4 regions of the Pantoea sp. X-Soil-TKNS-1207 genome follow, and region 2 is predicted to be linked to each of the others. Evidence: predicted binding sites of a transcription regulator. Region 2 holds the regulator's gene; each other region holds the start of a gene.
What was found. The regulator PurR, encoded in region 2, represses purine synthesis genes. The targets are predictions, from matches to a motif close to CANGCAAACGTTTGCNTG.
Positions count from the first base shown of each region.

Region 1: a site for PurR is predicted at 2,157-2,174, ahead of AC6I8V_RS01735 (NCS2 family permease). Genes of this name have one in related genera too.
Region 3: a site for PurR is predicted at 4,728-4,745, ahead of glyA (serine hydroxymethyltransferase). Genes of this name have one in related genera too.
Region 4: a site for PurR is predicted at 4,994-5,011, ahead of purL (phosphoribosylformylglycinamidine synthase). Genes of this name have one in related genera too.

Region 1 is NZ_AP035958.1:388,654-396,199, reverse strand. Features, by position in the region: gene AC6I8V_RS01740 (Na+/H+ antiporter) at 1-579, opposite strand, end outside; gene AC6I8V_RS01735 (NCS2 family permease) at 719-2,068, opposite strand; gene AC6I8V_RS01730 (glutathione S-transferase family protein) at 2,429-3,094, opposite strand; gene soxR (redox-sensitive transcriptional activator SoxR) at 3,145-3,621, opposite strand; gene soxS (superoxide response transcriptional regulator SoxS) at 3,705-4,133, shown strand; gene AC6I8V_RS01715 (YjcB family protein) at 4,449-4,730, shown strand; gene AC6I8V_RS01710 (ATP-grasp fold amidoligase family protein) at 4,786-5,736, opposite strand; gene AC6I8V_RS01705 (MATE family efflux transporter) at 5,745-7,001, opposite strand; gene AC6I8V_RS01700 (transposase) at 7,528-7,546, shown strand, end outside.
Region 2 is NZ_AP035958.1:1,931,049-1,938,594, forward strand. Features, by position in the region: gene AC6I8V_RS09090 (MATE family efflux transporter) at 1-527, opposite strand, end outside; gene AC6I8V_RS09095 (riboflavin synthase subunit alpha) at 726-1,376, shown strand; gene cfa (cyclopropane fatty acyl phospholipid synthase) at 1,421-2,569, opposite strand; gene punC (purine nucleoside transporter PunC) at 2,880-4,085, opposite strand; gene punR (DNA-binding transcriptional activator PunR) at 4,195-5,106, shown strand; gene purR (HTH-type transcriptional repressor PurR) at 5,103-6,128, opposite strand; gene cydH (cytochrome bd-I oxidase subunit CydH) at 6,414-6,503, shown strand; gene AC6I8V_RS09125 (C40 family peptidase) at 6,556-7,344, opposite strand.
Region 3 is NZ_AP035958.1:3,238,576-3,246,121, forward strand. Features, by position in the region: gene AC6I8V_RS15095 (ABC transporter ATP-binding protein) at 1-120, shown strand, start outside; gene AC6I8V_RS15100 (ABC transporter ATP-binding protein) at 121-1,125, shown strand; gene AC6I8V_RS15105 (hypothetical protein) at 1,391-1,981, opposite strand; gene AC6I8V_RS15110 (helix-turn-helix transcriptional regulator) at 2,231-2,872, opposite strand; gene glyA (serine hydroxymethyltransferase) at 3,361-4,614, opposite strand; gene hmpA (NO-inducible flavohemoprotein) at 4,953-6,137, shown strand; gene glnB (nitrogen regulatory protein P-II) at 6,194-6,532, opposite strand; gene glrR (two-component system response regulator GlrR) at 6,676-7,546, opposite strand, start outside.
Region 4 is NZ_AP035958.1:3,250,926-3,258,471, reverse strand. Features, by position in the region: partial or broken gene AC6I8V_RS15175 (glycosyltransferase family 2 protein) at 79-938, shown strand; gene AC6I8V_RS15170 (hypothetical protein) at 935-1,102, shown strand; gene AC6I8V_RS15165 (MurR/RpiR family transcriptional regulator) at 1,139-1,978, opposite strand; gene yfhb (phosphatidylglycerophosphatase C) at 2,185-2,823, shown strand; gene tadA (tRNA adenosine(34) deaminase TadA) at 2,876-3,373, shown strand; gene mltF (membrane-bound lytic murein transglycosylase MltF) at 3,370-4,830, opposite strand; gene purL (phosphoribosylformylglycinamidine synthase) at 5,100-7,546, shown strand, end outside.

The DNA of each region.
Region 1 (7,546 bases), 1.5 Mb from region 2:
CAGGCCGCCAATCGCCACTTTAAGAAACTCGACGCTGGCGCCGCCCCAGCTGAACACCATGGTGCCCATCGCCACGGCGACGGCAAATTTCAGCGATACCAGGCCGGAGGCGTCGTTCATCAGGGCTTCGCCCTGCACAATCGACATGATTTTTTTCGGGATGCGCCCTTCCCCGACGATGCCGGAGAGCGCCACCGCATCGGTCGGCGACAGCACCGCCGCCAGCGCAAAGGCCGGGATCAGCGGAATGCCCGGCACCAGCCAGTAAATCAGATAGCCAATGCCGACAACGGTGATCAGCACCAGCACCAGCGCCAGGCCGATAATCTCGCGCCCGTGATGGAGGAATTCGTTGATGGGTGTTTTCCAGCCGTCGGCAAACAGCAGCGGCGGAATGAACAGCACCAGAAACAGTTCGGGGTCAAAATCAACATGCAGACCAAATGTTGGCACAGCGAGCATTGCACCGGCCGCAATCTGCACCAGCGGCAGCGGGATCTGAAACGGCAGAATACGCGCCGCGACACCGGAGAGAGAAACCACCAGCGTCATAATGAGAATGGTAAAGAAGATTTCCATGCTTTCCTTAGGCGAATCGTTATCGTTAAAGCGATGTTGTTGCGCTGGAAAGTGTAAAACAAAATGCCGCACGGCGGGAAAGCCCGTCGTGCGGCAGAGCAAGGAAAGCGAAAAATTCGGACTTCAGGATAATTTCAGGTCAGATGGCCCAGCCACCGGCGTAAAACGCCACCAGCGCCACAGCAATCACCACCGTGCCCAGGTTCAGTCTGCGCCATTCACCGGCGAACACGCGACCAATCACCAGCGCGGCAAAACCGAGCATAATGCCGGTGACGATGTTGCAGGTCAGCACGATAAATACCGCGGTCAGCAGGCCAGACATGGCATCAACAAAATCATTAAAATCGATTTTCGCCACGTTGCTCAGCATCAGCAGACCGACGTACATCAGCGCTGGCGCGGTCGCGTAGGTCGGCACCAGATATGCCAGCGGTGACATAAACAGGATCACCAGGAACAGCAGACCGACCACAATCGCCGTCAGACCGGTTTTGCCGCCTGCCGCCGTGCCCGCTGCGGATTCGATATAGACCGCCGCCGGTGAAGCACCGACCAGACCCGCAAACAGGCTGCTCACCGAATCCGTGGTCAGCGCGCGACCGCCGTTAATAATCTGGCCGTCTTTATCCAGCAGATTGGCCTGACCGGCCACCGCGCGGATGGTGCCGGTGGCGTCAAATACCGCCGTCATCACCAATGCCAGCACGCTCGGCAGCACGGCCGGTTTCAGCGCCCCCATGATATCGAGGCTGAACACCAGCGACTGTCCGCTGCTATCTTTCAGGCTCGGCATGGCAAACAACCCCTGGTAGCTCACCGCCGGATCGAAAATCAGGCCGATGATGGAGATCGCCACAATGGTCAGCAGGATGCCACCCGGCACGCGGCGTTTCTCCAGCCCAAAGATCGCCGCCAGGCCGACCAGCGACATGATCACCGGGAAGGAGGCAAAGTGGCCGAGTTCCACCGGCAGACCGGCAGCCGGGTTTTTCACCACCAGACCAATGCCATCGGCCGCAATCAGCAGCAGGAACAGGCCGATACCGATACCGGTGCCGTGCGCCACGCCCATCGGCAGGTTACGCAGGATCCACGCACGAATGCCGGTGACGGAGATAAACGAAAACAGCAGGCCCATCAGGAACACCGCACCCAGCGCCACCGGGACGCTGATGTGCTGACCCAGCACCAGGCTGAATGCCGTGAACGCGGTCAGCGAAATCGCACAACCAATCGCCATCGGCAGGTTGGCCCACAGGCCCATGATGATCGAACCGAAACTTGCCACCAGGCAGGTGGCGACGAACACCGCCGTTGGGGAGAAGCCCGCTTTGCCGAGCATCCCCGGTACCACGATGACGGAATAAACCATCGCCAGGAAGGTGGTTAGCCCCGCCAGCACTTCCTGACGCACGCTGCTGCCGCGTGCTGAAATATTGAACCAGGCGTCCAGTTTTCCACTGGCCGGGCGAGATTCGCCAGACATAAGTAATCCTCTGCATTTTTGTGTTGTGAGTGGCCGCACGGCCGTCGTTTGCCCGCCATCCTGGTGCGCACCTCTCTGAGGGAGAGGAAAAGCAAACGTTTACGTGGCCGCGTATCTCTGGTCATAAAGGGGGACGCAGAAAAAAGGCAAACGATTATCCGGCCTTTGTCCTGAGATTTTCAACTGCTAATCCGCACAGACACAGGATATTCCTCATCGCATAACAGAAATGCAACGTAGTTACTCTGCCCGACCGAAGAAGATGATGAGACGGAACTGACTGGAAAGATTAGACATTTCTGATGCCGTTTTCGTTGCGCAACCAGATGAAACCGCTGTTGCGCAACCTGACCGGCTGATTTAGCCGCTGAAATTAATTGGCCCACCCTGCTCAATCGCCCGTTGCCAGGCAGCACGCTGCTGCATTTCACTCAGCCAGCGCAGGCTGGCAGGCATCTCGCGCAGGCCGCTACGCGCCTGCATCGCCAGCAGCGGAAAACTCATCTGGATATCGGCAATGCTGAAGCGATTACCGGCAAAATAGGGATGCTGACTAAGATGCTGCTCGATAACGCTGCCGTGCAGCGCCAGCTGTTTGTTCAGCCAGGCTTTCTGAATCCCGGCGCTCAGCGCCCGACCGGCCGGACGCAGCAGCCAGGGCACCGGCTTTTTCCCCAGCTGGCTGAATACCAGCTTCATCACCAGCAGCGGCATCAGCGAACCCTCGGCGTAATGCAGCCAGTAACGTGCCTGAATCTGCGCCTCTTCGTCCGACAGTTTCAGCCGATATTCGGTGTCATATTTCGCTTCGAGGTATTCGAGGATCGCGCCGGATTCTGCCACCACGCGATTGCCATCGGTGATCACCGGGGATTTGCCCAGCGGATGGACTTTCTTCAATGAGTCTGGCGCCAGCAGCGTGTTTTCCCGCTGATAGCGCTTGATTTGGTAAGGCACCGGCAGCTCTTCCAGCAGCCACAGCACCCGATGCGAACGCGAATTTTCAAGATGGTGAACAGTGATCATCATGGCTTCCCGACCAGTGGATTGACCCGCCAAGTATAGATGAAGGCCTGTCAGCGTTTCTGCTCGTCCTGTTCCGGATCCAGCAATACCGCGCCTGAACCCTGCTCGGCCAACCGGTCGCCGGGGTTGCGCAGCGGGCAATCGCGCATCGACAGACAGCCACAGCCGATACAGCCATCAAGATCGTTGCGCAGACGCGTCAGCGTTTCGATGCGTTTATCCAGCTCCTCGCGCCAGTGCTGCGTCAGCGCATCCCACGCCTGCGTCGACATACGTTTGTTAGCCGGCATGTGCATCAGGCTGTCGCTCACCGTGGCAAGCGGAATTCCGATGCGCTGCGCGATTTTGATGATGGCGACACGCCGCAGCACGTCACGGCTGTAACGGCGTTGATTGCCGGTGTTGCGGGTGCTGGAGATCAATCCTTTGGTCTCGTAGAAGTGCAGCGCCGAGACCGCCACGCCGCTGCGCTTTGCCACTTCACCCGGCGTCAGCACCGGTTTGGGATAGTTGCGTTCTTTTTTCATTTGGCCCTTTACCTCAAGTTAACTTGAGGAATTATACTCGCTCCCCATTGAAACTTCGAATCTCTACTCAGAGGGAGGTGGTTATGATGCAAGAGGAAATCATTCATTCACTGACTAACTGGATCGATCAGAATCTGGATAAGACCCTGTCGATTGATGAAGTGGCGGCCAAATCAGGTTATTCAAAATGGCACCTGCAACGTATGTTCCGTACCGTGACGAAACAGACGTTGGGTGGTTATATCCGCGAACGCCGCCTGACGCTGGCCGCAGAAGCGTTGCGTCAGACGCAGCGACCGGTATTTGATATCGCTATGCAATACGGTTACGACTCTCAGCAGACATTCTCGCGTGTGTTTCGTCGTCAGTTCTCGCAAACCCCGACGGCTTATCGCCACACCATGCGCCGCCAGGCGATGATTCAGCGTCCGCGTCTGGTGAGCTTTGATTGCAGCGAGAATATGGCCAGCTTTACCCAGCGCACCACCGGCGAGTGCTGCCCGGTCCGCTAACCTTTTCAGCGCGCCCCCTGCGGGCGCACCTTTTCCGTACCCTGCCCCCATGCGCGCGATAATTCGTGTCGCTGTCTTCTTTTGCGCGTTATCTGTGCCGCGATTAAAAATCGTACAATCCTGACGATAAATTTTTTTCTACCATACCAGGTATAAATTTTGTTCAAACTTTCAAATCGAATGATATAATGTGACCCAAGTCACAGAATAATGCGTTATACGACGGCTGAAGGGCCTCCCTGACCTTCCTTCACTGCCGCCAGTGATGTCCGATGAGTGTCAGGGATGTTACTGATTCATAGAGGTTTGTTGCAGATGGCTACTTTAACCACCAGTCTTATCGTGATGCGCTGGGAATTGCTGAGCGCGGTAATGATGTTTTTCGCCAGCACCCTGAAAATTCGTTTACGTCAGAACAGCCACCATGTGATGGCGCTGATGTGCGGCGGAATCGGCCTGGGTATGTCCTGCTGGTTTGTCACCGGCCTGATGGGCATCACGCTGAGTATGGAAAATCTGAACAACTTCATGGAAATCAGCAAAAACGCCTTTGTACAGGTGATGAGCCAGACCCCTGCTGACTGGCCAATGCCCTGATTTTTTCCCAATAAAAAACCCCGCATTGCGGGGTTTTTTATTTTGCTGTGTGATTTCAAATTTTCTTCAATACGGCCGGGATGTTGACATCCGTTACCGTGACGCCCGGCGTCTGCGCACCGAGACGGTCCTGAATCCACATATCACCCATCATCTGATTTAACCCACGATCCAGTCCGGTTACCAGCCCGGCACCCGGCGTAAATGTCAGCTCGCCAAAGTAGATCTGCTGCTCGTGGATATACCAGTCAACGCGTACATAATCGAAATCACTGGCCAGTTTTTTGCTCAGGGCGAGCGCGTGTTGCAATGATGCCATCTGCGGCGAAATATCCAGCCCGGTATCACGAATCTTGTGGTACGCCTCATTCAAATTGTTCACATAAAAGTTCATCGACAACAGGGGGTTGCTGCGGTTGTAGATCACCTGCAGGACATACTCAAAGCTGCCATCGCGCTTGTTGAACATATGGAACTTGTAGTCAATCGGCGCGGTTTTACCGTCGCCAATGTACTGCTCCACCAGAATGCGCGGTTTGATGTAACGATAGTGAATCTCGCGCGCCTCATTGGCAAAGTCGGTTTTCAGCCAGCGCTGACAGTTGCTGATAATCTGTTGCTTCTTCAGCGCATCCGGTTCTTCCAGCAGGATCTCCACCATATTGGAACCGTGATTGGGCTTGATCACCGTGTTCTTCCAGCGCGGCAGGGTATGCAGCGAACAAGGATCGCTGGTCTCATACACCAGCGGAATCAGATATTCGCTGCCGACCTTCTCGGCGATGTAATCGCGTACTGAAAATTTGTCCGACAGGCGACCATAGTTCTGATAGTCGCCAAAGACAAACTTGCGGTACAACACCTTCTCATTAAACACTTTGGGCTGACGCAGATTGGGCAGCCGACGGAATTTATGGAAGTAGTAAATCCGGTCCTGGTAAGCCCAGGGCATTTTTTTGATGAAATATTGCACACTTCTTCTGAGTTCATCTTTCAACCTGATCATATCTGACCTCATTTGTAGGTTTTGTAGTTGAGTGAGGAAAACTGAATCTTTTGGATGACGCCGTTTTTAAAGAAGTAATTCATTACGGTCAGGGACAGAAGTTCTGAAAGGAAAACGCTCCAGGCGGCACCCATGATGCCGTACCCCTGAATCAGCCACCAGCAAAGCGGCAGGCTGATAACCATCTGGCAGACAATCTTCCGCAGCAGATAGTCAAATCCCCCTTCCTTGACCATGTAGCGATACGCTACGGTCCCCATCGCCGAAAAGCAGGTTGCTATCGACAGTAACGTAATGAGACTTCCTGACTGTGTGTATTCGTGACCATACAAAACGATGATGATCTTTTCGCCAAACGCCGCGATCACCATCAATAGCAACAATGAAACACCCATGACATAACCATTCAGCCGCGCCGTAAGCTTCATGGCGGTTTCGCCGCGTTCCCGGAAAATTTCAGAGAAGCAGGAAGTGATGATGGCCACCGGGATAAACATCCACGAGGCCGCAATGGTGTTGGCGGCCGCGAACAACCCGAGATCGCGTGCCGAAGCGATGCCGACCAGGAACATCTGCGCGGCTTTCACCTGAATTTGAATAAAGATGCTGGAGACAGCCAGCGGCAATCCGGCATACAGCAGATAACGCAGATAGGTGCCCCGCTTCTCCTGTGGCGCGGCGAAATGCTGATTTTCACGGTGAAAGTTGTAACGCTTGATGGCATACGGGATCAGCGTAACCGCCACGATCGACAGCGTCAGCCATAGCGGATTCAGGCGGAACCAGGCAATGGCAAAACTCATGGCAAAGCCGAGCAGCAAGCCGATGGAGTTGGCAATGGTATTCAGCCGCGAGGCAAGGCGCGCGTTGTTATAAACGCTGAAGGTATCCTGAGTAACAAACACCGAAGCGATAAACGAGGCCAGCGCGAACGCAAGGAAGTTCTGCTGCATGTTGTACCAGACCCAAATCAACACCGGCACCGATGTCAGCAACAGCAACACCAGGCGCAGGGTGCGCGCCACGTTCATCAGGCGCACGCCTTTCGGCACGCTCTTGCTGATGTGCTTAAACAGGATGGTCTCAGTGCCGAAAATGGCCACGGCCTGAACCATGGAGAAAAGTGAGGTAGAAAACGCCATTTGACCAAACACCGTTGGGCCAAAGGATTTTGCCACGTAGGAGGTCACAAATATGACGCCGAACACCGAGACGATCTTCTCAGACATCATCCAGGCGGCATTTGACATTACGCTTAATTTCATCGACTCGTCCTTAGTATTACTTACAGCAACTGCTTTCGGTACAACGTCCTTGAATGAATTAAACAAGCGCTCAGTGGGCCTGACTTAAATTAATAACTTCAAACCATACTGGTCCGAAAAATGAGACGCACATCAGGATTCAGAGAATGAATTCAGGATAATTCCGATTAAATCTGGTGCGAAGCTCAGTGGATGTAAACGATTTCAGCCTAAATTACGGGCAAAAAATCACGGGCATATCCTGTGATTTTTGCAAGCAGGTTATGCCGTTTTTCCAATGAATGTAGTATTTTTCTGCATTTGGGATGGAATGAATCTATATCAAAAATCTAACACCAGGAAGGCGTTGAATGGCATTCAGAATAAAATAAGATTTATCCCATGATGATATTTATTCTAAATAACTTAATTTAACCCTCGCAATTCTAATCGCGCACTTTAATACTGCATTAATAGTGTTTTTGCAGTACCAGATATTAATACAGTAATTCTCATCCACTAATTGATAAGAAAGGTAAGAGCATTTATGAGAAAGTCACGATATA
Region 2 (7,546 bases):
TAGTTGAGCGGAATATTCACCATCAGCCCGAGGAAGCCCAGCACCATCCCAGGTTTGGTTTTCGATAAGCCTTCGCACTGGTTACGCGCCACCTGGAAAAACAGATAGCCCGGCGCACCGAACAGCAGCGCATGAAGATAGCCTTCGGCTTTGGCGGCCAGCAGCGGATCGATGTCGTGCATCGCGTGGATCAGATAACCCGCGTTCCACAACACCAGCATAATCAGCAACGCTACAAACAGCGCCAGCCAGTAGCCCTGACGCACCTGTTCAGCGATGCGCTCACGGCGACCTGAACCGTTGAGTTGCGCAACGGTGGGCGTCAATGCCAGTAGCAAACCATGACCGAACAGAATGGCGGGAAGCCAGATAGAGGTGCCGACAGCAACGGCGGCCATATCCGTGGCGCTTACCGCACCGGCCATAATGGTATCCACAAAACCCATTGCGGTCTGGGCAACCTGAGCAAGGATGACCGGGATCGCAAGGGCCAGCAATTGACGCGCTTCTGTTAAATACTTCTGCACGTATCACCTGCGTTTAAATAAGAAGAGAGCGGGGGGAAGTCCCCAAAGAATGCGTGGCTAGTGTAACGGTCGCCCGGTCATCCGCCAAACATTGTTCGCATTTTGTTAACACGAGTGTGTAAATTTTGCGCACCGCCAAATTAAACCTGACCGTGGCAGCTGTGATAAACTACAGCAAACTTCGCAGAGGCTGAGATTATGTTTACAGGAATTGTGCAGGGTACGGCAGAGATTGTTGCCATTGAAGAAAAAAAACTGTTTCGCACCCATATCGTAAAGCTACCGGAAGAACTGTTGCCGGGCCTGGCGCTGGGCGCATCGGTGGCGCACAACGGTTGCTGCCTGACGGTGACGGCAGTTGAAGGCGATCGCGTCAGCTTTGACTTAATCAAAGAAACGTTGCGCATTACCAACCTGGGGGAATTACAGGTGGGTGATGTGGTCAATATTGAGCGCGCGGCGAAGTTCAGCGATGAAATTGGCGGTCACTTAATGTCCGGCCATATTATGACCACGGCGGAAATCTGCAAAATTATTCAGTCAGAGAACAACCGCGAGGTGTGGTTTAAATTACAGGACGCGGCGCAGATGAAATATATTCTGCATAAAGGTTTTGTGGGCATCGATGGCATTAGCCTGACGGTCGGCGACGTTACGAAAAGTAAATTCTGCGTGCACCTGATCCCGGAAACGCTGGAGCGCACCACGCTGGGGGCGAAAAAGCTGGGTCACAAGGTGAACATTGAAATCGATCCTCATACGCAGGCGATTGTCGAAACCGTGGAGCGCGTGCTGGCGCAGCGTGAAGCCGCCGCACTGGCGCAGTTACAGCCTGACGACAGCGAATAACCTGACGTTAAAACAAAGGCGCCTTGCGGCGCCTTTTTTATTGGCTAGCGAGCCACCCGCAGACCGCCTTCGGCCCCACGGCTGAACACTACCTGCCATAGCTGAATATCTCGTGCGCGGAAGGCTCCGGCGCAGGCGTTGAGATAGTAGCTGAACATGCGTTTAAAACGGTCACCGTATTTTTCTGCCAGCTGCGGCCAGGCCTCAAGAAAGCGGTGATGCCAGGCCATCAGCGTGGTGTCATAATCCGCGCCGAAATTGTGCCAGTCTTCCATCACGAAATGCGACTCGCTGGCATCGGCAATCTGGCGTACTGAGGGCAGACAACCATTCGGGAAGATATATTTATCGATCCAGGGATCGACATTCATATCGGTTTTCACTGACCCAATGGTATGCAGCAGGAAAATACCGTCCGGCTTGAGATTGCGATCGGCCACGTCGAAGTAGGTCGCGTAATTTTTCGGACCCACATGTTCGAACATCCCGACTGACACGATGCGATCAAACTGCAAATTGAGATCGCGATAATCCTGCAACAGAATGGTGACATCCAGACCGGCGCAACGCTCCTGCGCCATTTTCTGTTGCTCGGCGGAAATCGTCACGCCATGCACCTTAACGCCGTAATTGCGTGCGGCGAATTCCGCCAGCCCGCCCCAGCCACAACCGATATCCAGCAATGTCATGCCTGGCTCAAGTTGCAACTTGCGGCAGATCATATCGAGCTTCGCCTGCTGTGCCTGTTCCAGCGTTTCTGCATCTTTCCAGTAGCCGCAGGAATATTGCATAAAGGGGTCCAGCATCAGCGAAAAAAGATCATTACCGAGATCGTAATGTTCTTTGCCGACTATCCAGGCCCGCTTTTTCGATTGCAGGTTGGTTAAACGCGCCGCCGCAATACGCAGCGTGTCTTTAAAATGATGAGGTAATTGCTGATCCAGATGATGCTTCAGTACACGGTGGAAAAACATATCGAGATTTTCGCAATCCCACCAGCCGTCCATGTAACTTTCGCCGAGGCCCAGCGATCCTTCCTGCAGGACCCGTTTAAAAAAATCCGGATGCTTAACCTGAATATCCCAGGGGCGAGTGCCATTTACGGCAATATCGGCCCGTTCGAGTAATTCATGGGCGATACGAAACCAGTGGTTTTCTTCAAGGCTCACTTCTTCTATACACGATGAACTCATAGCTTCTCCATCACCTGTCCGATTCAACCTGAGAAATAGAATAGTCAATTTCTCCAGGCTTGTGAGAGAACTCACGGAAAATCCGTGCGCCAGATATCCGACGTTTTACAGAGGTATGAATCTGAGTAGAAATGTCTGCCACAACACAGGGGGAAGAATATCGTGCAGACGCCATCCCAGCGACAGAGTCGCTTAAAATTAATACAATTATGTTATTGATTTGTTACAGAAATGCTGACCCACGCAGTATATGCTTACGTGGGTCAATATTCAACGACTTATCGTTAGTATGCTAACTAAAATCGTTGCCTTAGTGATTATCTTCGCAGGGACGAGAGTTGTGAGCAACATCACTTTGTGCGTTTGTTGCAACACGTTGCCAGCCGTAACCGGCCCAGGCGAGGGCGACGGTGGCGAGCATGACCAGGCTGGTGCTGTGCAGCGCCTGATGCAGACCGGCAGAGACCAGCAGGCTGGCCACAAAGCATAGCCCCAGTTGCAGCAGGTTTTGTAGCGAAGCGGCTTTACCGGTGGCGTGAGGGAATGGCAGCAGAGCGCTGGCCACCACAATCGGATAGATCGCGCCGTTAGCCAGCGCCATACCGCAAAACGGCAGCAATAACGCCCACAGGGCAGGGGCTGGCAGCTGGGCGACGGCAAACAGGCTGATAATGCTCAGGCTATAAATCACCAGCAACCACGGCAGCAGCTGTTTGCCCTGAAAACGATTCAGCAACGCGCGGCAGCCAAAGCCGCCAATCAGAAACGCGATGGTTTGCGGTATATAACTCAGGCCGATATCCGCGGGGGAGAGGCCCGCATCGGCGAGGATAAACGGCGAGCCTGTCAGCCAGGCAAAAAAGCTGGCGGAACAGGCGGAGTAGATCAGCACGTTGCCGCTATAAATCCGCGAAGCCAGTAAACTCAGCCAGCCGGGTTGCGCAACGCGCGCCGCGCTGGAACGGGCAGGGCTGCTCAGTTTCAGGGTACCTATCAACAGCACGACAGTGATCAGCGTCAGCAGCACAAAGATACTGCGCCAGTGAAAATGGCCCATCAGCCAGGCACCTAACAGCGGAGCCAGCGCGGGAGAGAGCGCTACCAGCGGCATAATGGTGGCGAACACCTTATTCGCCTGCGCGCGCGGATAACGATCCACCACCAGCGCCTGCCAGCTCACTGCGGCAGCGCACACGCCTACGGCCTGCACGAAACGCAGGGCCAGCATCAGACGTACATCCGTGACCCACAACATGCCAAGGCAGCCAAGGGCAAAAATCACTAATCCCGCCAGCAGAACAGGCTTACGGCCGAAACGATCGGAAAGGGGTCCCCAGAACACCTGCGCACAGGCAAATCCGCCCAGGAACAGGCTCAGGCTGGCACTGATGGTGCCGGGTGCGGTGGCAAAATCCTGCTGCATAGCACCAAATGCAGGCAGATACATATCCGTAGCAAGAAAGCCCAGCATGCTGAGTAACGCAAGCCAGGGTAGAAATCCTTTTGATGACAACATGGTAATTCTCTTTTGGCAGGTTGAACGCGGGGGAGTGTAAAAGGGTGCGGCGGCCTTTGTGAAACGCTAATATTTGCAAAGTGCTATCAAAAAATTTGCAGGCAAAAAAATGTGGTCAGAATATGCCCTTGAGGTGGTGGATGCCGTGGCGCGTACCGGCAGTTTCAGCGCAGCCGCGCAGGAGCTGCACCGCGTACCTTCTGCCATCAGCTATACGGTCCGTCAGCTGGAAACCTGGCTGGCGGTGCCGCTGTTTGAACGTCAGCATCGGGAAGTGGTGCTGACCGCTGCGGGCGAGCATTTTGTGCGCGAAGGTCGCGGTGTTATCAAAAAAATGCTGGCCACCCGGCGTCAGTGTCAGCAGCTGGCCAATGGCTGGCGTGGTCAGCTCAGCATTGCGGTTGACTGTATCGTTAAACCGCAACGTACCCGGCAGCTGGTGAAAGATTTTTATCGCCACTTTCCCGATATGGAGCTGATTATCAGCTACGAAGTGTTTAATGGCGTCTGGGATGCGCTGGCGGACGGCAGGGTTGATGTGGCGATTGGTGCCACCCAGGCGATTCCGGTGGGGGGACGTTTTGCCTTTCAGGATATGGGGGCGCTTAACTGGCGCTGCGTTGTCAGCCCCGATCATCCGTTAGCGAATAGCGCGTTGCTGGATGAGGAGACACTGCGCGCCTGGCCGTCGCTGGTGCTGGAGGATACCTCGCGGGCGCTGCCGCGCCGCATGACCTGGACGCTGGATAATCAGCGTCGCCTGGTGGTGCCGGAATGGGAGACCGGGCTGGATTGCTTGCTGGCCGGGCTGTGCGTGGGGATGGTGCCAGGTCATTTAGCCCGGCCGCTGCTGGACAGCGGCGGCTTAACCGAATTGCTGCTGCCAACGCCGTTTCCGGACAGCCCTTGCTGCGTCAGCTGGTCAGAACAGCGCGCCTCTCCGGCGTTGGGCTGGTTGCTGGCCTATCTTGGCGATGCAGAGACGCTCAACCACGAATGGCTGAGCGAAACCGTTGCTTAACGGCGATAGTCGCGGAACGGGCCGTCAGCCACTGAGCGACGCTCAATCAATGTCGGCTGAACTTCGATGGTTTGCGGATCTTCACGCTTGCTGGTAATGCGATCGAGCAGCATCTCCAGCGCTTTCTCGCCCAGCTGCGCTTTGGGCTGGTGGACCGTGGTCAGCGCTGGGGTAAAGTAGCGGGCGTTGCGCACGTTGTCATAGCCAATCACGGAAATATCCTGCGGCACGCGCAAACCCATCTCGTCGGCGGCGCAAATGGCGCCCATTGCCATGATGTCGCCACCGCAGAAGATTGCGGTCGGGCGCTGCTTCTGGTTAAGGATCTGCTGCATCGCCTGGTAGCCGGATTCCGGCTCAAAATCGCCCTGCACAATCCACTCAGGGCGCACGGTGATGCCTGCTTCATTCAGTGCCTGAAGAAAACCGGCATGGCGGCCGCCACCGGTGTTGCGTTCCATCTGACCGGGGATCGCGCCAATGTCGCGGTGGCCGCGCTCAATCAGATAACGACCGGCGAGATAGCCCCCCTGGAAAGCGTTGTCCTGTACGGTATCGGTAAAATCACCGCGCGACTCACCCCAGTCCATCACCACCATCGGGATATTGCGGTTCTCTTCCAGCATGGTCAGCAGGTCGTCGGGATATTCAGAACACATCACCAGCAGGCCATCGACACGTTTCTGCGCCATCATCGACAGATAGGCCCGCTGCTTTTGCAGATCGTTATGCGCATTGCCGAGAATCAGCGTATAGCCGCGATCGAAACAGTGGTTTTCCACCGCTTCAATAATTTCAGCAAAATAGGGCGCTTCGCTGGAGGTTGCCAGCAGCCCCAGCGTTTTGGTGTGGTTGACTTTCAGGCTGCGCGCCACGGCACTCGGCGAATAATGCAGCTCTTTAATCGCTTCCCATACGGCGTTACGCGTCTCTTCCGCGACAAAACGCGTTTTGTTGATGACATGCGAAACGGTGGTGGTGGAGACACCGGCGCGTTTCGCCACATCTTTAATTGTTGCCATGAAAATGGTACTCCCGGGCTTATCGCAACTTACTGATAAGTATATTGTTAAACGTTTGCGTCTGCTAATGGTTTTGCGCCCCGATTTTGGGGGCATTAAGGACTGAAAAAGGCGTTAACTATCAGTCAATATCGCTTCATCTTGCCGCAAACACAGCGTGCGCAAAATCTGTTGCGCAACGAAAGGCGGCGATTCTAGCAAGCTGGCGCGGATAAGACGAGATTTTTACCGGGCGCTGTGCGAAAATCGCATTAACCCTTCAATTAATGTGACTAAGGAGTTGTGATGAGTACAGACCTGAAACTGGCGCTGGGTACTACGGTTGGCGCATTGCTAATGATCATCGTGTTCAGCTTCACCGCGATCCTTCATTAATAAAAAAAGCCGGACCTGAAAATCAGTGTCCGGCTTTTTTTCGATCTCATGTTTAGCGAATGGTTTTTGGCGTCATCATCCGCCGCGCGCCGACATAATGCTTCTGCCAGTAATCCTCGCCTAACGCGCTGATCTGAATATCTTTACCGGTACGCGGTGACTGAATGAATTTGCCGTTGCCGAGGTAAACCCCAACGTGATCGGCGGTGCCGCGATGGTTAATGCGGAAGAACACCAAATCCCCTTTCTCCAGCATATCGCGCTTAATCGGTGCCGCATCGCGCAGGTGGTACATCTCGTTCGCGGTGCGCGGGAATTTGTATTTCACCAGATCTTTGTAGGCATACCACACCAGGCCGCTGCAATCGAAGCCGGTATGCGGTGACGTGCCGCCCCATTGGTAGGGTTTGCCAATCTGTCCCATCAGCTTATTCATCGCCGTTTCACGCGCTTTCTGGTAGCGCTGACGGTGTGACTTGCTCATTTTGATGGTGGTGAGATCGCCAGTATCCTCATCCAGCTCGGACGTTCTTTTCGCCAGACGCTGATGACCATATTTTTTCTTCGACGATTGTTTCAGCAGGGATTTTTTGCTGGTGGTTTTGTGTAGTGCGGTTTCGGTTTTCGGCTGTTTTTTCAGTCTTAACTTTTGAACGCTGGCCAGACGGGATTTTTTCGTGCTGGTTTTCACCGGACGTCGTTTGCGACGTTCATCTTCGCGCGCACTCTTTTTATCTGCTTTATGCAAACTGACATTGACGGGCGCCTGCGGGGAAGCAGAAGCCACATTAAAAAACAGTTGGGCGAAAGCCAGTATCAAAAGCGTAATAAGTAAACGCATAGTCCGGTTACAGGTTAAGCAGTCTGATAAGAAACAGCCTGCGGCTAAGTTAGAATAATCTGATCAATGATCAGTGCCGTGATGATTCTAATCCACTTTTTTTCCAAAAGGTAAGGCATTTTTCCATTAATCTGTTACGAGACTCGATATGGGGCAAAAATGAGCGATTTCAGCCGGTTAACACAGCACAATTATTGCTAAT
Region 3 (7,546 bases), 1.3 Mb from region 2:
CGCTGCCGCTATAAAACCGACCTTTGTCTCAGTCAGGTGCCCGCGCTGGAGACCCTGAATGCGGCGCATCAGGTTGCCTGCCATCATCACGCCAGCCTTAAACTGTCGGAGGGCGTTTAAATGAGTGAAATGACGCTCCCGATTGTCAGCGTTGAAGAAGCCATTGTGCACTTCCCGGTCACGCAATCGATCCTCGACAAAATCCAGGGCAAGCCACGTCAGTTTGTTCAGGCGCTGAATGGCGTCCGACTGGAGCTAATGCCGGGAGAAACGCTGGGCGTGGTGGGTGAATCTGGCTGCGGCAAGTCGACGCTGGCCCGCGCGATGGTCGGCCTGCTGCCAACTAACGAAGGCAAAATCTATTTCAATGGCCGGGATATCGCCACCCTGCGCGGCAAAGAGCGACGCAGCTTTAACCGCCAGGTGCAGATGATTTTTCAGGATCCGTACAGTTCACTGAACCCGCGGATGACCGTCGGACAAATGCTGACCGAGGCGCTGTCGGTACACAAGATGTGCCTGAAAGAGGCGATTCCGGCACGTATCCGTGAGTTGATGGCGCTGGTGCGACTGCCGCTCGATGCCATCGACAAACTTCCCCATGAGTTTTCCGGCGGCCAGCGTCAGCGGATTGGTATCAGCCGTGCTCTGGCGGTGGAGCCAACGGTGCTGATTGCTGATGAACTGGTTTCAGCGCTGGATGTTTCTGTGCAGGCGCAGGTGGTTAACCTGCTGCTGGATTTACAGCAGAAGCTCAACCTGACGGTGCTGTTCGTCGCTCATGACCTGCGGCTGGTCAGGCATATTTCGCACCGTGTGGCAGTGATGTATCTCGGTGAGGTGGTGGAAATTACCGACACTGAAACGCTGTTTAACCGGCCGCTGCATCCTTATACCCAGGCTTTGCTGCGCGCGGCACCGAGCATGGACCCAGCCGATCGTGGCAGAAACGTCAGCCTGACTGGCGAATTACCCAGCCCGCTGTCTCCCCCTGCCGGTTGTCGGTTCCATACCCGCTGCCCCTATGTGACCGATCGCTGCCGCACCGAGCGGCCTGTTCTTGCGGTGAAATCGCATGGCCAGCGCGTAGCCTGCCATCTGGTGCCAGTTGAATCACGGCAATAAAAAAGGATGGCTTTGGGGCAATCATAGTGCGTCCTGCATTCGCATCTGGAGTTACGCCTAAGCGGTAGCTAATGTGACCAGCGTACTTATTCCAGATAACGATAATGAGCCCCTGACCGGAAAGAATATAGATTCAAGCGATTGGGTCAGGCAGCAGGGACAGATCGCTATGAGGAAGCTGGGTATCTCCTGATTGGCAGGACGGGAGACACCCAAACTGATTTATCTCCTTACCACCACGGAATTGTATCAATCAACAAACCATTTATTGAGGTTCGCGCCATAGTGGAAAGAGTTCAGGAAAACCCTCAATACATAATGGAGGGCCGGCATCATGATACCCCCATCGCCTGAAATGGGAACGAGTGCTAAACCTTGTACACTCCAGATAACAAGGGAATTTATCATTATCGGCCATAGCGTGTAATGTGTTGAATAAATCAGTCAGTACACCTCCTCCACGAAACAAACGCTTTATGGCAATAAGAGGGATGTAGTAATGAGGAGGTGTTTGGGGATGGTAATGCTCCAGGCCCTGTGTATATACAGCTGCTATTGAATAGTAAGAACCACATACTTCTCGTATGTGATTATCAATTATGGAAAAATCCTCCTCACTCTTACCCAAAGCTTCGGGCCTAAAATAGACCAAAACCCCCACATTGTTTTCAGCAAGCAGAACACCGCCACGTTTTATGGCTAGTTCAAGGTAAATGCGAAAGTAATTACGCAACATATCGATACGTTCTTCCGGCTCACTAAACAAAGCTTCATGTACAGGATCGTTATAAAACTCCTCAGCCAGAAGATCACATACCTCATCCAGCTCTGATTCCTTAGCGTGCCTACAGTTCATTGTTAAATCCTTTTATTTCCACCCAAAAAAAATAATGAGTAAACTTAAACAATTCCATTCAAAACACAAACACCAAGCGACATCTGCTAAATTATCCCCTGAGGTGATATCACAAGCAACACCACTATTTTTGATCTTATGCAGCACATTGTTTTTATTATTTTTTATTTCAATAAATTACGCATAAAAGGCATGGGATACATTTGTTAAAAAATCAGAAAAATATCATATCAATATAATAGATTACATTTATTTCATTGATGGAGAGGAAACAACATTGAGTTCAATTCCTAAGCTAATGGCATGTTTTGCATTTTTTACGCCCATTTTTTTGACAATATGTCCCATGTGGAACTTGATTGTACTAACGGAAAGACTCAGGATACTGGCCACTTCAGAATAAGTTTTCCCCTTACTACACCAGTAAAGTATTTCAGCCTCACGGGAAGAGAGCACATTCTCATCAGTTTTATTTTCTTCCCTGTAGACATCGAGTAACATTTCGTGGATGTAAATCAATACTCCCTGAAGCTCATCTGTATGTTTATTGATAATATCATCAACTTCAGCCGTCAAAAATTTATCTATGTAAAACAGAAGCATTGCCAGGTTGTTATTATGGTCATGAAGAACAAAAGCGTGACCGCGTGTAATATTGTGGCTTTTTATCTTTTCAAAAATTCGCTTCACTGTCCACATGGAGTTAATCTTCAGGTTTTCATCCCAGGAGAAAGAGGAAAATCTATTTAACGCATTAATAATAACGGGATCGACGTTTTGATATTTATTACTAAGATAGTTATCAGCTATCTCATCAGGAAAATCGCTGATAAATATCATCTCATCCATGTTCTTTTTATTCATCACCAAATATATATAGTTCACCTTCACATACTTTTCCAGGCGCTTTTCCAGGCACTCTTTTATATATTTGTTTTTTCCGCATTTGAAAAGAAACCTTTTCTCATTTTTTAATTTCCTCGTCCGCTAATGCGAAGAAAGCTACTGACGTTTTAAGGGTAATTTCAGACTTTGTAATATCAAACATATAGCATCAAACTTCCGACTAAAAAGTCAACACCAAATATAGGATATATTACATGAGGATGGATGGTCGGGTTATGAGGAAATTTTCGAACTGGTACGAAAACTCTGACCAGAAACCAAAGCTTACACGTAACGAAAATTTAGGTTTGCTCAGATTTGCAGATAAAGATGAGTATAAAAAAAACTTGATAAGCTGAGGAGAAAGTCAGCTGCCAATGTTCTTAAGTTAAGCTCCGAGACAAATTGATAATATCGCAGCTGGCTGAGTAAGTTCCATAAAAAAGGGCTCATGATGAACATGAGCCCTTCTACTTTAGTGTACTTAAACGCTATCAGGCATAAACCGGCAGACGTGCGCAGATATCCAGCACTTTCTGTTTGGTGCGCTCGATGGTCGCTTCGTCGTTGATGTTGTCCAGCACATCCGCAATCCAGCCAGCCAGTTCACGAACGTCGGCTTCTTTGAAACCACGACGGGTGACAGCCGGAGTACCGATACGGATACCGGAGGTCACGAACGGGCTTTTCGGATCGTTCGGTACGCTGTTTTTGTTGACGGTGATGTTGGCACGGCCCAGCGCGGCATCCGCTTCTTTACCGGTCAGGTTTTTGCTCACCAGGTCAATCAGGAACAGGTGGTTGTAAGTACCGCCAGAAACGATGTTGTAGCCGCGCTCAAGCAGCACTTCCACCATCGCTTTCGCGTTTTTAGCAACCTGCTGCTGGTACGATTTGAACTCTGGCTCCATCGCTTCTTTGAACGCTACCGCTTTACCGGCAATCACATGCATCAGCGGGCCGCCCTGACCGCCAGGGAATACCGCGGAGTTCAGTTTTTTGTACAGCTCTTCGTCACCGTTTTTCGCCAGGATCAGGCCGCCACGCGGACCCGCCAGGGTTTTGTGGGTGGTCGAGGTCACGATATGCGCATGAGGAACCGGGTTCGGATAGACGTCAGCGGCGATCAGGCCGGCAACGTGTGCCATATCAACGAACAGCCACGCGCCAACGCTGTCAGCGATTTCGCGCATTTTGGCCCAGTCACACACACCTGAGTAAGCGGAGAAACCACCAACGATCATTTTCGGCTTGTGGGTTTTCGCCAGCTCAGCCAGTTCGTTGTAGTCAATTTTACCGGTTTCATCGATGCCGTACGGCACCACGTTATACAGCTTACCGGACAGGTTAACCGGTGAACCGTGGGTCAGGTGACCACCGTGCGCCAGGTTCATGCCCAGAATGGTGTCGCCCGGCTGCAGCAGCGCGGTGTAAACAGCGAAGTTCGCCTGAGAACCGGAGTGCGGCTGCACGTTGGCGTAATCTGCGCCGAACAGGGCTTTAGCGCGATCGATCGCCAGCTGTTCAACGATATCAACGTATTCACATCCGCCGTAGTAGCGTTTGCCCGGATACCCTTCCGCGTATTTGTTGGTGAGCTGTGAACCTTGCGCCTGCATAACGCGTGGGCTGGTGTAGTTTTCAGAAGCAATCAGTTCAATGTGCTCTTCCTGACGCACTTTCTCTTGCTCCATCGCCTGCCACAACTCGGCATCATAATCGGCAATGTTCATATCACGCTTTAACATCCGCATCTCCTGACTCAGCAACTTTTTTAACGGCAGTTTAAGCCCCGCTAAGGGGCGAAGGCCCACAGTGTAAACCGTTTTGTCAGGTGACGGTAGCAGCAATCCCCTCTTTTTACGCAAACGATTGGCATGGCGCTGGAACGGGTTTTTTACGCATTTTTGCAACGCAGAGAATCACGATATTTCCTCAGGATGATGCGGAAAAAATTTCAGGTTTGCGAGCCAGGCTCCATCTGAAATCCGATATCCCTGAGCATTCAGGGTGATTTACAACCGTTGCGCTTCGATAATAAGATGCATTTAAAATACATTTTTTAAAATGCAATGAGGGTCTCACCATGCTCGATGCGCAAACCATCGCCACCATCAAATCTACCCTGCCCGCTATCGCCCAACTTGGCCCGCAGCTCACCGGTCATTTTTATCAGCGTATGCTGACGCGGCACCCGGAACTGAAAGATGTGTTCAACATGAACAATCAGCGCAGTGGCGGCCAGCGTGAAGCCTTGTTCAACGCCATCTGCGCCTATGGCAGCAACCTGGAGAACCTTGACGTGCTGCTGCCAGCGGTGGAAAAAATCGCCCAGAAGCATGTCAGCCTGAATATTCAGCCGGAGCAATACGCCATTGTGGGTGAAAACCTGCTGGCGAGCATCGAGGAGCTGCTGAATCCGGGCGACGCGGTGTTGCAGGCCTGGGGTAAGGCCTATGGCGTGCTGGCGGAGGTGTTTATTCAGCGTGAAGAGACGATTTATCGCCAGTCTGAGGCAAAAACCGGCGGCTGGCGCGGCGCGCGTGATTTCCGCATTCGCGCCATTGATGCACAAAGTTGCGTGATTAAAAGTTTCGAGCTGGAACCGGTGGATGGTGAAGCGGTAGCCGATTTTCTGCCCGGCCAGTACCTGGCGATCAGCCTGCGGCCGGATAGCGCGGGACATCTGCAACATCGTCAGTATTCCCTGACCCATCAACCCAATGGCCAGCGCTATCGCATTGCGGTGAAACGAGAAGATAAAGGCGCCGTATCCGGCTGGTTGCATGACGAGGCTCAGGTGGGCGATGTGGTGCAGTGCGCAGTACCGGCGGGTGATTTCTATTTGCAGGTGGCGCCACAGACCCCCGTGACGCTGATTTCTGCCGGTGTTGGCCAGACGCCAATGCTGGCGATGCTGGCCGCGCTGGCCGCAGACCCGCATCCGGCGGCGGTGAACTGGCTACATGCAGCTGAGAGTGGCAGCCAGCACGCCTTCGCCGATGAAGTCAAAACGCTGGGCGCGCGCCTGCCGGACTTCAGCAGCCATATCTGGTATCGCCAGCCCTCCGCTGACGACAACGGGCGTTACGATAGCCAGGGCTTGATGGATTTAGCCAGCGTCTCCGCCGCCCTGAGTCATCCCGATCGCCAGTTCTGGATCTGTGGTCCGCTGCCGTTTATGCAGTTTGTCGCGCGTCAGTTACTGGATGCCGGCGTTGACGCCGCGCGCATCCACTACGAAGTCTTCGGCCCGCATAAGGTGCTGTAAAAGAAAAAGCCCGCAGCGCGGAGCGTTGCGGGCCTTTTATCAATCTCAAAGCGCGATTAAATCGCCTCTTCGTCCTCTTCGCCGGTACGGATACGTACCACGCGCGCTACGTCGAATACGAAGATCTTACCGTCGCCAATTTTACCGGTCTGCGCGGTTTTCATGATGGTCTCAACGCAGGTATCAACGATATCGTCGCCCACCACCATTTCGATTTTCACTTTCGGCAGAAAGTCGACCATGTACTCGGCACCGCGATACAGTTCGGTATGACCTTTCTGGCGACCAAACCCTTTCACTTCGCTAACCGTCATCCCGGTGATGCCAACTTCCGCTAACGCTTCACGTACGTCATCGAGCTTAAATGGTTTGATAATTGCATCGATCTTTTTCATGTCAGATCCTTTTTTCACTCCCTCCGTGGCCGGACGGGTAACAGATAGTATAAGTGTTCCTGCCGCTGCCGCTGGCTCAGAGCCATCGGTGGCGGCAAAACAGGACGATCTCCTGCTTTCCGGGCGTACGCTGCGGCAGAAAGCTACTCTTTAAAATCGCTGGCGTCCAGTTCATGGCGCGACAGCAGCTTATAAAACTCAGTACGGTTGCGTCCAGCCAGACGCGCGGCATTGGTGACATTTCCTTTCGTCATCTGCAACAGTTTGCGCAGATAATTCAGCTCGAACTGGTTGCGCGCTTCCACAAAGGTCGGCAGCGCGGTGTTTTCACCTGCCAGCGCCTGTTCCACCAGCGCGTCGCCGATCACCGGCGAGGTGCTTAACGCCACGCACTGTTCAATCACGTTCACCAACTGGCGCACATTACCTGGCCAGCTGGCACCCACCAACCGCTTCATCGCATCGACCGAGAAACTGCGCACAAAAGGTTTATGGCGATCCGCCGACTGACGCAACAGATGGTTCGCCAGCAGCGGAATATCTTCGGCACGTTCGTGCAGCGCTGGGATCTTCAGGTTCACCACGTTGAGGCGATAGTAGAGATCTTCACGGAAACTCTTTTTCTCCATCGCTTTCGGCAAGTCGCGATGGGTGGCCGAAATGATGCGCACATTGATGCTGACATCATGGTTGCTGCCAAGCGGGCGCACTTTGCGCTCCTGCAACACGCGCAGCAGCTTCACCTGCAACGCCTGCGGCATATCGCCAATTTCGTCGAGGAACAGCGTGCCGTCTTCTGCCGCCTGGAACAGCCCTTCGCGTGAACTCACCGCGCCGGTAAACGCCCCTTTGGCGTGGCCGAACAGCTCCGATTCCAGCAACTGTTCCGGCAGCGCGCCGCAGTTGATGGCGATAAAAGGCTTGCTGGCGCGCGGGCTGGCGGCATGGATCGCCTGCGCCAGCACCTCTTTACCGGTACCGCTCTGGCCATTAATCAAAATGCTGACGTCAGAT
Region 4 (7,546 bases), 1.3 Mb from region 2:
CAGGCTATCCAATATTAGGACGGCCGATATTCTGCGTTAGCCTTTGCTTCACATCGATGAACGCTGATTCCGTCTGCAATGAATAAAATAGATAAGCTCATTAATAACCGCTACTCTGACGACAAATCGTATATTGATTTGAGTTATATCACGCACTTTTACTGCAATCAGGAATCCATTGATTCCGTCGTATCGTGACTAAAGCAGTATGAAACTTATCTGACGCAATGATTAGAGTGGAGCGCGTTTATTATTGTGGATGACTGTTCACTGATTGCCTGGGACATACCCGCGTTGCATTTAAATTTAACCGGGTTGCGTATTGCCACAGATATTATGTGGAATCAGGATGGCGCGCGTAACCTTGGGGTAACTTTTGCCAAATCGGACAAGATTCTGATGTCGGACCCTGACCGCAGCTTCCCCGCCGCCACGTTACAGCATCTGGCTGATTGCGCTAATCCGGGGCGACATCTCTTCAAACTGCGTCCTAAGCGGGCGGATGGCAGGTTATATAAAGGTCACGCTAATCTTTTTTTATGAGGCGCGCCCGTTTCCTGCGTTGTTACGGTTATGGCGAGGAATATTGTGGCAATTATGGTGCTAAAGATTATCGATTCGTTAAATACCAGAAGTATCAGGGTTTGTGGCAAGGTTATATACCAGCGAGCGTATGGTGTTATGAACGTGACCTCGACCGCAAAAAAAGTTACCATAGTTTAGTGCGCGATCTTATTGTTAACACACCGATCGATCAGCGTAAAAAGAATGCGTGTATTTTTTTTGGTAAAGAGTTTGGTCACAGTCGTATGTTTCTAAACTTTGGCTGGGTTAAAGTGAAAAGTTTTAATCGCCGTCCAACAACTGCACCGAAAATCAGAAAATATTGGCGTCCGTTATGGTGGTGGCGTTGGTTAAATCCACGAGCAGCAAAATGAAACTTTTCCGCGGTAGCCGATGCTGCGAAAGTTGTGGCAAGCATCAATACTGGTGGCAGCGACTCTGGGCCAGCGATCCGACGCTGTGTGAATCCTGTCTGGTGGATTTACAGCGTGATAGCCGCGAAGCGTGCCGTGCTGCCAAACCCGATCGAAATAAATAGAAAGGCCGCTTAGCGGCCTTTTTCGTTCTGGCTGATTCAGGTCAGCTTTTTCACCAACGCTTCACTGTGGCGGATATGGCTGGAAGCGCGTTCCGGATCGTTCTGTACCAACGCCATAAAGAGCAGGTCGGTGAGCGCCAGCTGTGCGCTGGTGGAGGAGATCGCGGCACTGCGCGTGCTTTGCTCCTCGGCGACGGTGTACAGGCAATGGGTCGCGCACTGTTGCAGGGTGTTGGGGGTGAACCCGGTAAACGCCAGCACATCCGCACCGGTCTGCGCCGCTTCCTGCGCGGCCAGATTGATCTCGCGGCGCTCGCCGGTATAGGAGATGGCCAGCAGCACGTCGCCCGGCGCCATCGCCTGAACGCTGGCCAGCAGCGCATGCATATCCTGCTCGGCAACCGCGTTGATACCGATCTTCATCAGCTTCCACGAAAAATCTTTCGCTACCAGACCCGATGCACCAATGCCGACCAGCAGAATGCGGTTAGCATTTTTCAGCAACTGCAACGTCTCCAGCAGCATCTCTTCGCTATTGATATCCAGCGTGGCGCGAATCGCCGAGATTTTCTCCGCCAGCAGCTTTTCTCCCACGACTTTCAGCGGATCATCGCTAAGGATATGGTTATGCACGGTAATCGCATCCCTGTCTGCCAGCGACTCGCTGAGCGCCAGTTTTAATGCCGGAAATCCCTTGTAGCCCAGCTTCTGGGCAAATTTGACCACGCTGGACTGGCTGACACCTGATTCTTCCGCCAGTTTTTGCGAACTCAGATGCCGCGCCCGGTCCGGCTGCGACAACAAAAAATCCGCCAGCCGACGCTCATTAAGCGCCAGGCGCGGATAGAGCTGACGAATTCGCAGCAATGAACTCATGTCCGATCCTTAATCCATCTTTCTGAGTAGTACGAAATGCATGATTAACCCGATCTCAATGGCAGGGGATCTCGCATGACAGCCTGCCGACAATAAGAATAAACTATTCAGCTGGCATTGTAGTCATTGGAATTAAAAATGACGGCTTTCGCCCAGGATGCTGATGCTGGCTACACTGTAGAGCAGGCAACATAAAGGAGGGTGGTTTGACTAAGGGTACACAACGACGCGTGGTGTTTTTCGATCTCGACGGCACACTGCATCAACAGGATATGTTTGGCACCTTTATGCGTTATTTGCTGAAGCGCCAGCCGCTGAACCTGCTGCTGGTGGTGCCGTTGCTGCCGGTGATTGGCGTGGGAATGCTGATTAAGGGCCGTGCTGCGCGCTGGCCAATGAGCCTGCTGCTGTGGGCCATCACCTTTGGTCACAGCGAAGAACGTCTGCGGCAACGCGAAGCCGATTTTGCCCGCTGGTTCCGCCAGCGCGTCACCGCGTTTCCGGTGGTACAGCAGCGGCTGACGGATTATCTCAGCAGCGATGATGCGGATGTCTGGCTGATAACCGGTTCACCGCAGTCACTGGTGGAACAGGTCTATTTCGATTCAGCTTTTCTGCCGCGCGTGCAGCTGATCGCCAGCCAGATGAAACCCGGTCGCGGCGGGCGCGTGCTGGCGATGCGCTGTCTCGGTCATGAGAAAGTGGCGCAGCTGGAGGAGAAAATCGGCACGCCGCTCCAGCTCTACAGCGGCTACAGCGACAGCAAGCAGGACAATCCATTATTGTTCTTTTGTCAGCATCGCTGGCGCGTCACGCCGCGTGGCGACCTACAGCAGCTGGAATAACATCTCGATTTCGCTATAATGCGCCGCCTTTGTTGCCCGCAGGAGTTGCCCGGTGAACCCACAAACTGATGAATACTGGATGCGTCACGCATTGCGTCTTGCGCGTATCGCGTGGGAGCAGGGTGAAGTGCCGGTCGGCGCAGTGCTGGTGCAGGGCGATACGGTGATTGGCGAAGGCTGGAACCGGCCGATTGGTCAGCATGATCCCACGGCTCATGCCGAAATCATGGCGCTGCGCCAGGGCGGTAAAGTGTTGGAGAACTATCGCCTGCTCGATACCACCCTGTATGTCACGCTGGAACCCTGTGTGATGTGTTCCGGTGCGATGGTACACAGCCGGATTACCCGTCTGGTATATGGCGCGAAGGATGAAAAGACCGGCGCGGCCGGATCGTTGCTGGATGTGATTGGTCATCCGGGCATGAACCATCAAATCCAGATTGAATCTGGCGTGCTGGCCGGGGAGTGCGCGGCGATGCTGAGCGATTTTTTCCGTATGCGCCGCGAACAAAAGAAAGCGCTGCGTCAGGCGCAGCGCGGCGAAGGTTAATTCATCGCAATTTTCGGTTCGACTGCCGGGTAACCGGCGCCCAGTTCGGCTTCCAGCGCTGACTGCTGTGCCAGCCGCTTCTCCTGCTCCTGCAAATAACCCACCAGGCTTATCTGATACTTACGGATATTCTCGACGTAGTTATATGCCTCATGCCCGCGGGCAAAGCCGTAAGTGGTCTGGGCGTAATAACGCTTCTGACTCAGCATCGGCAGTCGCAGTTTCACATCGGCCCAGCTATCCGGATTGCCGCCCTGTTTGGCGGTGAGCTTGCGCGCATCCAGCATATGGGCGTACCCCATGTTGTAAGCCGCCAGCGCAAACCAGATCCGTTCATCGTCCGGGATAGTGGCGGGGACTTTTTCCATCATGCGTTGCAGATACTCGCTACCGCCACGGATGCTCTGCTCAGGGTCGAGACGGTCATTCACGTCGAGGCTATCGGCGGTATTACGCGTCAGCATCATCATGCCGCGCACGCCGGTTGGCGACGTCGCCTGCGGATTCCAGTGTGACTCCTGATAGGAGATCGCCGCCAGCAAACGCCAGTCGATGCTGCTGGCATACTTTTCAAACAGCGGCTTGATATCCGGCAGCGTGCTGTCGATGGCGCGCAGGAAAGTACGGGTATCGACATAATCGAAGGTGCCGACGTGGCCGAGATACTTCTCCTCCAGCCGCGCCATCGCGCCTTCTTCACCCATCTGGCTGTAGAAGTCGAGCATAGCCGCATTCAGGCTGTCATCTTCTTCATTACGCGGCAGATACCAGGTGACCGGTTCTTCGTCGGTAATATCAAAGGCGACCGCCAGCTGGGGATGGATACGCTGTAACAAACCAATAGTGACAGAATCACCGACGGTGTAATCCAGTTTGCCATCCGCTACCGCTTCCAGCAGCGCTTTTTGCCCCAGATCGGTAGCAATGGACCAGTCGAGATCGGGATAGCGGTCAGCTTTAGCGGAACGTAAAGTTGACAGGTACGCCGATCCGGACTGCACAATCAGGCGGCCTTTCAGATCGCCAAGGTTTTTCGGCCGAGGCTTATCAATGCGGTACACCAGCTGTTGCGACACCGAGTAGTAGCTCGGTCCGGTCTGGTAACGGGCGATGCGATCGTTATTGTAAATCAGGCCCGCAGCCAGCAAATCTGCTTTACCATCATCGAGATCGTCAAACAGGTCGCTCAGGTTCGGGCGTACCGTCACCTGAAGTTTGACGCCAAGATAATCGGCGAAGCGCTTTGCCAGCTCGTAATCCATACCGACTGGTGCATTATTGATGGTGTAGTAAGTCAGCGGGGAGCTAACGGTACTGATGCGCAGCACTCCCCGTGATTTGATCTGCGATATCGCGTCTTTGCCACCCCCGTACCAGGGGATCGACGGCCACAGTGCCAGCGCAAGTAGCACGGTGATCAGACCGATAAACAGATAGTTTATTTTCAGGCGTTTCAAATAGTTGTCTCTCGCTGGCTCTAAGGCCTCTGTCTTTAAAAGGCAGTATTGATCTTCTTTGAACTCCCAGAGCGAAGGGCATTTTGCGCAACAAAGCGAGTCGGAGCAACTTTTATAGCAAGATTTGCGCAAATTTCAGGCAAATCCGGTGAGTCATAAATTCTGCGCAAACGGTTTCGTAACCGGTGCTGTTTCTCTATAATACGCCCCGTTTTCCCTGTTGCGCCCAATGAAGCGTCGCCCGGCGCTTCGAAGACGAGAGATCTTTAATGATGGAAATTCTGCGTGGTTCGCCCGCCCTGTCGGCATTTCGTGTAAACAAACTGCTGACCCGCTTTCAGGACGCTCATCTGCCGGTGAGTGATATTTACGCCGAGTACGTCCATTTTGCCGATGTCAGCGCGCCGCTGAGCGCGGACGAAAAAGCCCGCCTGCAACGTCTGCTGAAATACGGTCCGTCTCTCGCCGAACATGCGCCACAAGGGCGTCTGTTGCTGGTGACGCCGCGCCCCGGCACCATTTCGCCCTGGTCTTCCAAAGCGACCGACATCGCTCACAACTGCGATCTGCCGCAGGTACGTCGTCTGGAACGCGGTATGGCGTTCTACGTGCAGGCACCGCAGCTGACCGAAGCGCAGTGGCAAACTCTCGCCAGCCTGCTGCACGACCGCATGATGGAAACGGTGTTTGTCGATCTCAACGATGCGCAGCAGCTGTTCGCTCACCATGAACCGCAGCCGCTCAAAAGCATTGATGTGCTGGGCGGTGGCCGTCAGGCGCTGGAGCAGGCCAACACCACGCTGGGCCTGGCGCTGGCCGATGACGAAATCGACTACCTGCTGGACGCCTTCAGCAAACTGGGCCGCAACCCGAACGACATTGAACTCTATATGTTCGCGCAGGCGAACTCTGAGCACTGCCGTCACAAAATTTTCAACGCCGACTGGATTATCGACGGCGAAAAACAGCCGAAGTCGCTGTTTAAAATGATCAAAAACACCTTCGAACAAACGCCGGATTACGTGCTGTCTGCCTATAAAGACAACGCGGCGGTGATGGAAGGTTCTGAAGTCGGCCGTTACTACGCCGATGCGGAAAAAGGCGAATACGATTTCCATCAGGAAGAAGCCCATATCCTGATGAAGGTGGAAACCCACAACCACCCGACGGCGATTTCACCGTGGCCGGGTGCTGCGACCGGTTCCGGTGGCGAAATCCGTGACGAAGGCGCAACCGGCCGTGGCGCGAAGCCGAAAGCTGGCCTGGTCGGCTTTTCGGTCTCCAACCTGCGTATTCCTGGTTTTGAACAGCCGTGGGAAGAGAACTTCGGCAAGCCTGACCGCATCGTCACCGCGCTGGACATCATGACCGAAGGCCCACTGGGCGGCGCAGCGTTTAACAACGAATTTGGTCGTCCGGCTCTGAACGGCTACTTCCGTACCTATGAAGAACGCGTTAACAGCCACAACGGCGAAGAACTGCGCGGCTATCACAAGCCGATCATGCTGGCTGGCGGCATCGGTAACATCCGTGCCGATCATGTGCAGAAAGGCGAAATTGTAGTTGGCGCTAAGCTGATCGTGCTGGGTGGCCCGGCGATGAATATCGGTCTGGGCGGCGGTGCTGCTTCGTCGATGGCGTCTGGCCAGTCTGATGCCGACCTCGACTTCGCTTCGGTGCAGCGCGACAACCCGGAAATGGAACGTCGTTGCCAGGAAGTGATCGACCGCTGCTGGCAGCTGGGTACGGCCAACCCGATTCTGTTTATTCATGACGTCGGCGCGGGCGGTCTGTCCAACGCGATGCCGGAGCTGGTGAGCGACGGCGACCGTGGTGGCCGTTTCAATCTGCGCGATGTGCTGAGCGATGAGCCAGGCATGAGCCCGCTGGAAGTGTGGTGTAACGAATCTCAGGAACGTTACGTACTGGCGGTGGCCCCGGAGAAACTGGCGCTGTTTGACGAGCTGTGTAAGCGCGAGCGCGCACCTTATGCGGTGATCGGTGAAGCCACCGAAGAACTCCACCTGAGCCTCGACGACACGCATTTCGACAACAAACCGATCGATATGCCGCTCGACGTGCTGCTGGGCAAAACGCCGAAGATGACGCGCGACGTTGTCCGTCAGCAGGCGAAAGGCGAAGCATTGCAGCGCGACGGCATTACCCTGGTCGACGCGGTCAATCGCGTGCTGCATCTGCCGACCGTGGCTGAGAAAACTTTCCTCGTGACCATCGGCGACCGTTCGGTGACTGGCATGGTCGCCCGTGACCAGATGGTGGGACCGTGGCAGATCCCGGTAGCCAACTGCGCGGTGACCACCGCCAGCCTCGACAGCTACTACGGTGAAGCCTTCGCCCTCGGCGAACGCGCCCCGGTCGCGCTGCTCGACTTCGCGGCCTCCGGTCGTCTGGCGGTGGGTGAAGCATTGACTAACCTCGCGGCGACGGCGATTGGTTCGCTGAAGCGCGTGAAGCTGTCGGCGAACTGGATGGCTGCGGCGGGTCACCCTGGTGAAGATGCCGGTCTGTATGAAGCGGTGAAAGCGGTGGGCGAAGAACTTTGTCCGGCGCTGGGCATCACCATTCCGGTGGGTAAAGACTCGATGTCGATGAAAACCCGCTGGCAGCATGGCAACGAGCAACGCGAGATGACGGCACCGCTGTCGCTGGTCATCACCGCGTTTGCCCGCGTAGAAGATGTGCGTCGCACCGTGAC